2 regions of the Paenibacillus sp. PsM32 genome follow, and region 1 is predicted to be linked to the other one. Evidence: predicted binding sites of a transcription regulator. Region 1 holds the regulator's gene; the other holds the start of a gene.

Region 1 (4,562 bases):
AACTGCTTTTACATTGGCGCTCCGATTGCCTTACTGGGCAGATGATTATTCATTGATAGTCAATGGAGAGCATATAGAAGCGGAAAATATTAACGGATTTCTACACATTGATCGTGTATGGCAGTCTAATGACAAGATCGAGTTTATTTTACCGATGGAGATCAAACAATATACCGCACATCCGCTAGTCAGAGCAGATATTGGCAAAGTAGCTATAGGACGTGGCCCGTTTATTTATTGCGCTGAAGAAGTAGATAATGGAGAGCATTTGCATTTAATTCAGTTAAATAAAGATCAGACCTATCAATATACATTTGATCCACAGTTGCTAGGAGGCATAGGTACGATCCATGTAGAGGCACGTAAAAGAATCATTACTTCGCAGTGGGACGATGTATTATATGCTTCTCAAGCAGCTACCACGTATGCTCCTACAACATTACGACTTATTCCTTATTATTGCTGGGCTAACCGACAATCCGGTGAAATGCGTGTATGGCATAACCAAGCATAATCAACACTGACAAGGAGAGTGCCTGATGAAATCAAAAATGAGAATAGATCCTGAGAAATTTGCGTATACTGTCATTTCAAGTTATTCATCAGATAAAGATAATGCCGAAGCAGTGGCTAAAGACCATCTAGGTGTATTTTTAAATGCTTATTTTCTAGCTGAAAAGTTCAATACACTTGAAGCTCAATTGGCTGAAAAAGCAGAAAGTAAAGATTTCAAAGCATTACTTGCCAAACTGATGGATACAAAGCTGTTTGGATAAATGTAGCTTACTATTAAAAAAATATAAGATATTTAGTGATTATTTGGCATTAAAAGGTATCAATTTCCTATTATTAGGTTATGATGAAGAAATCACATAATGAATTAAGAGGAGTGACATTAGAAATCAAATAAAAAAATTAAGAGCATATCAGCAAAAAGTACCGTATTCAGCTTGTACAAAAGGCATCCAATAAGTAGTAGAGGGTTAGATAAAAACGTTGCAATTTGGGTACTCAATATGTTCAGTCATTACAGTTAAAGGAGGTAGCAATTATGAGTTGGATTGAATCTGCGGTAATACGTGCACAGGAAGAGAAAGCAGAGAACGCAAAAGCTTTTTCATATTCTTTAAAAATTCATGAGCATTTTTTAGAATATTGTGAAAATTTATGGATGAAATTTTCTACCATTTTAGAAGAGATCAAAAAACATTTTAAAGAAGATTGCAGTATTCAGAAAGATGAAAATCAACTGATTATTACAATTGCTCTCGTTGTCATTACTATAACTGTAGTTAAAAAAAATGTACGTGAACATTATTATGGAGAAGCTGATCTCAAATACAAATGTTCTCATGATTCTGGAAAACCTAAACTTGCGGTAGAATTATTGTACTTGAATCCAACAGAGCATCCTGTATGGATGTATAAAGTTCTACAAGGCAAAGAAGAGATCGAAGTTGCTTTTAGTGAAGTAGAAGCAGAACATGTAATTAAAACTGCATTGTGGAGATATGTACAATAATTACATTGTTCTGAATCTAAATAAATTAAATTATTCTCATATAAATAAGAAAAAAACCGCTACTTTCTAGTAGCGGTCTTTTTCTATCTTCTATGAACTGCAACGTACAGTAGTGATTTAGTGCAAGTTACGGAACAATCCTACAACTTTACCCAAAATCGTAACATGTGTCAGACGAAGTGGCTGATACATTGGATTTTCTGGTTGTAGACGAATATGATCTTTTTCTTTATAGAACGTTTTGACAGTTGCTTCGTCGTCTTCTGTCATGGCTACAACAATATCGCCATTATCAGCGGTCTGTTGTTGACGTACAATTACGTAGTCACCATTATAGATTCCTGCTTCAATCATACTGTCTCCAACTACAGAAAGCATAAATACTTGTCCTTCACCTGTAAAATTCTGTGGTAGAGGGAAGTAATCTTCAATATGTTCTGTAGCTGTAATCGGAACACCGGCGGTTACTTTTCCAATAATAGGAACACGAGATACCGTTTGAGCGAAAAGAATATTACTTTCAGACTCTTCTTGACCTAACAACTCGATGGCACGAGGTTTGGTCGGGTCGCGTCGAATCAGTCCTTTTTTCTCCAAACGATCCAGATGACCATGTACAGTAGAACTAGAAGCAAGACCTACAGCTTCACCAATTTCACGTACAGATGGCGGGTAACCTTTAAGTTTGACTTCATTTCGGATAAATTCCAAAATGGCCTGTTGGCGACTTGAAACTTTTGACATACCTTATCAACCCCAATGCTAGTAACGTTTGGCAAAATTATAACATAGAACTACCGTTCGTACAAACATAAGTTCTAAAATTTGTATATTTATTTTGTTATTCATTACTTTTTGTAGTCTATTCATCGTATAAGAGGCATAATCTATAGTCTAAAAGGTGCAATAAAAAACACGAACGAAGGTTCGTAAAAAACTATTGAGTAAAACATATGTTCGTGTTATAGTGAATTTAAGAAAACAAGAACAAATGTTTGGAGCGTGATGACAATGTTAAAATATACTACATATCGTAGCATCCACAATCAATCTGAAGATGGTGAACAACAGATTGATACATCTGGATCAGATATACATCATACATCAACAAGTTATTCGGAGAAACAATCACAGCAAGCAACTATTCATGCCACACGAGCGGACAAAGATGTAGTGGTGGATGAGTGGACATATTTGCCGAATGTGCAAAAGATACGTAAGCCAGCTCAACCTAAAGGCAAAAAAACATTACGTCAAAAAACGCTACATCTTATTCAAAGCACAGCCCAAAAAGTGAAGTGGAAATCCGGCGGACGTTTAATGGTATGTTTTGTGTTTGCAGGTGTATTATTATACGGTGGAGTAATTCATAACTTTGTAGTAGCAGACAAAGTAGAAGGTCCTGCACAAAAAGTTGTTGTTCATTCAGGGGATAGCTTATGGAGTATCGCTAGTGAATACAAATCAGCCCAGACAGATACACGTGACTATATCGCTGAGATTCGTAGTGAGAATCAATTGACTACAAGTGAGATTCAAGCAGGCGATGTTCTGGTGATTCCTTACGATTGATTTATATGTTCTCTAAGTATATTTATTGTATAAACGATATTACTAGATAAGCATATATATTCATTAATAGGATGAAAGTTTGTTAAGATCTGTTGATCTTGACAAGCTTTTTTTTACATGTCAAAGTTAGTGATGGTCACAAGATGATTACTTACATGGAGGTTAGTTATGGATATCGATACACTCATTGCACGTATTAATGAATTAGCTCGTAAGAAAAAAAGTTCAGGTCTTACAGCCGAAGAAACTGTAGAGCGTGACGAGTTACGTGCTATTTATTTAAATAATATTCGCAGTAATTTCCGTCAACAACTAGATACAATTGAATTTGTAGAAGATACAGAACAAGCGGATAATACCAAAAAATAGTCAGCACTAGAATCATGTAACAGCTTTAATAAATACAAAGAAGTGAACTAACTCAAGGGTGCTCTAGCTGTTATTACAGAGAGCATCCTATTTTGCTATGGAAATTTAGGGCTTGTTCTGGCATGATAAGATAGAACGAAGTCTTCTGCTTTTGTTGTAAGGCTTACATTATCTATTAGGGGGAAACAAAGTATGTCCCGTTCCTGGGAAAGGCAAGTTCGACGCAATTCAAAGCAAGTTAATGCTGCACGTAGAAAGCAAGGTCAATCTTCTATCGGTGGCAAAACCAGTATTTCCGAATATACAGCGTATAAAGGAAGAAACATTGTTTTTCCAGCTGCTCTAATTATATTGGGAATTATTTATGCAGTGATGGGTATTATGTATCCAACAGCTGATGGTTTTAGCGTAATCTTTATTGTTACTGTAGCTTTGTACATTTTACTTGGCGTAATGCTTTATTTCCGCAAACCGTACTTGAAAATTGGCAGAGATTCATTGATCACTACCAAATTTAATCGTGATCGTCTCATCTCTTCTTCTCAAGTAAAAAGTATTCGCCTTCAAAAAGGTTATGTAGTGATTGAACATAGCTCTAAAGGTGGAAGCTGGGTATTCTCACGCACATTAAACCGTTATGATACAGATGCAATGAGCGAGCATTTACGCACATTTGCTGCACAACACAAAATTTCGATTCAAGAAAAAGCTTAAGCTTTTTGGAGATCGATCGTTATATATGCTATCTAATCTAAATATCTATTATCATAATTAATGTCATGATGATCGTTGAGGAGGTACAGGCAGTGAGTATTGAAGCGGTTTTGTTTGATCTAGATGATACGTTATTATGGGATGAACGCAGTATAGAAGAAGCTTTTGCAGAGACATGTCTTGTGGCTGAGCAAGCGACAGGTGTTGATCCTATAGCTTTGGAAGAAACAGTACGCCGAGAAGCGAGAGCACTGTATGAATCCTATGAGACTTTTCCTTTTACACAATGGATTGGAATTAATCCGTTTGAAGGCTTGTGGGCTCAATTTTCCGCAGGCGAACAACCTGAATTCCGTCAATTGCAGAAGATTGCACCGACATATCG
Region 2 (4,562 bases), on a different contig from region 1:
CTGCTACAGATAGTAGTACTGATTCTACAAGCACATCTACAGATGGAACTACTGACGAATCAACTTCTACAGAGACAAGCGGAAATTAATGGTCAGTCACACAAAAGGACATACCTTCAAGCTGCCATAAGACAGCAGATTAAGGATGTCCTTTTTGTGCCATTAGACTTGTAACAACATATATTCTATAATTTTATCTAAAAGGGGGAGATCACATGGCAGATAGTTCATTCGATATCGTATCCAAAATGGATATGCAAGAAATGACCAATGCTATTACTCAAACGGAGAAAGAATTAGCGAGCCGTTTTGATTTTAAAGGAAGCAAAAGTAGTCTAACTTTGGAAAAAGAAACATTAGTTGTTGTTTCGGATGACGATTATAAGTTGGGTGCTTTGATCGATATTTTGCAATCTAAAATGATCAAAAGAGGATTGCCGATCAAAAATATAGAATATGGAACAATAGAGTCTGCTTCGATGGGAACAGTACGTCAACGACTCAAATTAAAACAAGGCATCGATCAAGAAAACTCCAAAAAAATCAATACATTGATTCGCGATGCGAAGCTGAAAGTAAAAAGTCAGATTCAAGGCGATCAGATTCGGGTTACCGGAAAGAATAGAGATGATTTGCAAGCAGTGATTCAATTGCTTCGCAAAGCTGACCTTACTGTGGATCTTCAATTCACCAATATGAAATAAACACGGTATTATCCTATTTGCTATAGAATTGATGGAGGCAGTAAAAGTATGAAACAAAAGATGCAGGCGGGAGCAATTACATATCATTGGTTCGCTGTGGACAATAGATACAGCAAGGAGGATACACAATGAATTTACCTAATCGCATAACGCTTACACGTATTTTCTTAGTACCAGTGATGATGTTGTTCCTGCTCGTTAATTTTTCGTTTGGAGAAGGGCTTTTAAAAATTGGAGCATCTTTTGAGGTCAGTTATAACGATCTGATTGCAGCATTAATTTTTATTATTGCAGCCAGTACAGATGGAATTGACGGACATATTGCCCGTAGTCGTAACCTGGTAACGAATCTAGGCAAATTACTTGATCCTTTGGCTGATAAATTATTAGTATCTGCTGCTTTGATCTCTTTGGTTGCACTGGGTAAATGTGAAGCATGGATGGTTGTAGTTATTATCAGTCGCGAATTTGCAGTCACAGGACTTCGTCAAATTGCTTTATTGGATGGTAAAGTAATGGCTGCTAGCAATTGGGGCAAAGCCAAAACGATTACACAAATTATTGCGATTTCTGCTTTGATGATTAACAATTTTCCATTTGCTCTACTAGGTATTCCATTTGCAGAAATTATGATCTGGATAGCTACGTTAATCACCATCTATTCAGGGATTGATTATTTTGTCAAAAACAAATCGGTTATTCATTTTTCCGAATAAACTACCTGTTTCTGTTTAACAGCAAATAGGTGATATAACAAGTAATACAGCGTAAGTGGCAATAGGGTTCTCTCTATTGCCTTTTCCTTTTGCCATACGTATGATTGGTTTATTTTTTAAGCACTTACATCACAGAGCAACCCTAATAACGAGGAGGCACTTGTAATGAAAGCAGAAATTATCGCAGTAGGTACAGAACTATTACTAGGTCAAATTACGAATACGAATGCCAGATATTTATCTCAACAATTATCCTATATAGGAATAGATGTATATTATCAGACTGTAGTAGGGGATAACTTAAATCGACTCAAACAAGCGATTGAGCTTGCCAGTAGTCGTGCAGATGTTATTTTATTTTCAGGCGGGATCGGACCAACGCAAGATGATTTAACCAAAGATGCATTAGCTGAAGTGCTAGGCAGATCTATCTATATAGATCCTGCTTCTATGGAAAAAGTCGCAAGCTTTTTTGAAGGTAGAAATATTACGATGACTGAAAATAATCGTCGTCAAGCACTGGTTATTGAGAACAGCCATATATTGGCAAATTCAACAGGGCTTGCTGTCGGTATAGCGATTGAAGATAAAGAAAAATATTATATCGTTCTACCAGGCCCACCAAAAGAGTTACAGCCTATGTTTGAAAATGAAGCAAAACCTTGGTTGTTAGAACATGTATTAACAGATGAACATCCTATTTATTCGAAAATGCTTAAATTTGCCGGTATTGGTGAATCTGCATTGGAGGAAGCATTGATTGATCTGATTAACGATCAAAGTGATCCTACAATTGCTCCATATGCCAAAGAAGCCGAAGTCACGATTCGTTTGACAACCAAAGCCGCTACAGAAAAAGAAGCCATGGTCAAACTCAAACAGATGGAATCTCAAATTCGGGAACGTTTGCCTGACCATATGTATGCTGATCAAGATATCGGAATCGAAGAACAGATTTTGCTGATGATGACAGGTATGAAATTGACACTCACAGCAGCAGAAAGTTGCACAGGTGGTCTATTGATGCAAAATCTAACCGCTATTCCGGGAAGTGGAAATGTATTTCTTGGTGGAATCGTCTGCTATTCCAACGAAATGAAAGAAAAAATGTTAAATGTGCCTCGTGAATTGTTAGAAGGCGAAGAAGCTCCAGGAGCAGTAAGCCCGGAAGTAGCCGAAGTATTAGCCGATGAAGCAAGAAAGATATTAGATACTGATTTTGCTGTTTCGATTACCGGTGTTGCTGGTCCAGGATCTTCAGAACGCAAACCTGTGGGATTGGTCTATATTGGACTCGCAGAACGGAATCAACCTACACAGGTATTTGAATTAAATATACGTGGCAATCGTGAGTCGATTCGTGTTCGCGCTGCCAAAAGTATTCTGTACCGTTTGTGGCTTCGTTTAAGTGAACTTCAGAAGGAATCTTTACCAAAGTAACAAAATGCGTACAAACGTGTGTGACAGACGTCTTATCATGCCAAGCATATGTTGCAATGTATAGTTCTACTATGGTAAAATAAGCGCAGACGGAAGAACCGCAGCAAATTTATTTGTTGCGGTTTTTTTATGTTTACACCCCAAAAAGTAAAAAAGTTACGTAAAAAAATGAAATCCTGATTTATTACCAATAAATGTAATATAATATGGATTTCATATCAAAAACACGAATATATGTTCGAAAAAAGCTTGGCAAATGAGAAAAAAAGTAGTATAATTAGAGTATAAATAAGAAGAAGAGGGACGTGAGTTTATTGTCAGATCGTCGTGCAGCGTTAGATATGGCGCTTCGTCAAATAGAGAAGCAATTCGGTAAAGGTTCAGTTATGAAACTTGGAGAATCCACTCATATGCAAGTTGAAGTTATTCCTAGTGGATCTATTGCATTAGATATTGCTTTGGGTACAGGCGGTATGCCAAGAGGACGTATTATCGAAATATACGGACCAGAGTCTTCTGGTAAAACAACTGTAGCACTTCATGCAATTGCAGAAGTTCAAAAAGCTGGAGGACAAGCAGCATTTATCGATGCAGAGCATGCTCTAGATCCTCAATATGCTAAAAACTTAGGCGTTAACATTGATGAATTACTACTTTCTCAACCAGATACAGGTGAGCAAGGTCTAGAAATCGCTGAAGCACTTGTACGTAGTGGTGCTGTTGATATTATCGTTGTCGATTCTGTAGCAGCATTGGTACCAAAAGCAGAGATCGAAGGCGAAATGGGAGATTCTCACGTTGGTTTGCAAGCACGTTTGATGTCTCAAGCTTTGCGTAAATTGTCTGGTGCAATTAGCAAATCCAAAACAATCACAATCTTTATCAATCAGCTTCGTGAAAAAGTTGGAGTTATGTTTGGTAACCCTGAGACAACTCCAGGTGGTCGTGCGCTTAAATTCTACTCCACTGTACGTTTAGACGTACGTCGTATAGAAGCAATCAAAAACGGTAACGATGTTGTTGGTAACCGTACACGTATCAAAGTTGTTAAAAACAAAGTTGCTCCTCCATTCAAACAAGCTGAAGTAGATATCATGTACGGAGAAGGTATCTCTAAAGAAGGAAGCTTGATCGATATCGGTGTAGAACACGATATTGTAAATAAAAGTGGTGCTTGGTACTCTTACGAAGGTGAACGTATGGGTCAAGGTCGTGAGAACTCTAAACAATTCTTGAAAGAAAATCCGCATATTGCAGATATCATCGAGCAAAAAATTCGTGTATCTAGCAATTTGACAACAGTGGTTGAAGAACCATCTGCTGAAGAAAAAGAAAAAGAGAGTCTTGAAGAGCAAGAATTATTCTCTAAAGCAACTGAATAATAACTTTAAGATGCTTCAAGCTTAAATCCTGTAGCGCCCAGGACGTGAAATACGTTCAGGGCGTTTTTTATTTATATTTAATAAGAGATTCATATGAACACTATACACTGATTTAAAATATAGATAGACGAAAGGAAACAATTATGGCTGATTATCGTCGTTATTCCAAAAAAACATCAAATACTACATCTGAACCTGAGGGCGATGAAGAATGGGATATCTATGCAGATGAAGGAGAACGCTTAGATGGGTTTCCCGAGGAAGGTGAAGTAGAGATTACCGCTGTAACCCCTCTACGTAAGCCTAGGCATCATTACAAG

Evidence for each region. Region 1 encodes LexA, which represses DNA repair genes until DNA is damaged. Its sites were predicted from a motif close to CGAACATATGTTCG; they were not measured.
Region 2: the regulator LexA is predicted to act here: its motif matches at 3,088-3,101, upstream of recA (recombinase RecA).

Annotation. Positions count from the first base shown of each region.
Region 1 is NZ_JARUWY010000002.1:189,980-194,541, reverse strand. Features, by position in the region: gene QCD85_RS06740 (glycoside hydrolase family 127 protein) at 1-514, shown strand, start outside; gene QCD85_RS06735 (hypothetical protein) at 540-776, shown strand; gene QCD85_RS06730 (hypothetical protein) at 1,052-1,522, shown strand; gene lexA (transcriptional repressor LexA) at 1,640-2,266, opposite strand; gene yneA (cell division suppressor protein YneA) at 2,534-3,094, shown strand; gene QCD85_RS06715 (DUF896 domain-containing protein) at 3,263-3,463, shown strand; gene QCD85_RS06710 (methyltransferase) at 3,656-4,177, shown strand; gene QCD85_RS06705 (HAD family hydrolase) at 4,270-4,562, shown strand, end outside.
Region 2 is NZ_JARUWY010000001.1:31,029-35,590, reverse strand. Features, by position in the region: gene QCD85_RS00170 (helix-turn-helix domain-containing protein) at 1-89, shown strand, start outside; gene QCD85_RS00165 (YajQ family cyclic di-GMP-binding protein) at 216-704, shown strand; gene pgsA (CDP-diacylglycerol--glycerol-3-phosphate 3-phosphatidyltransferase) at 833-1,420, shown strand; gene QCD85_RS00155 (competence/damage-inducible protein A) at 1,586-2,860, shown strand; gene recA (recombinase RecA) at 3,175-4,242, shown strand; gene QCD85_RS00145 (regulatory protein RecX) at 4,386-4,562, shown strand, end outside.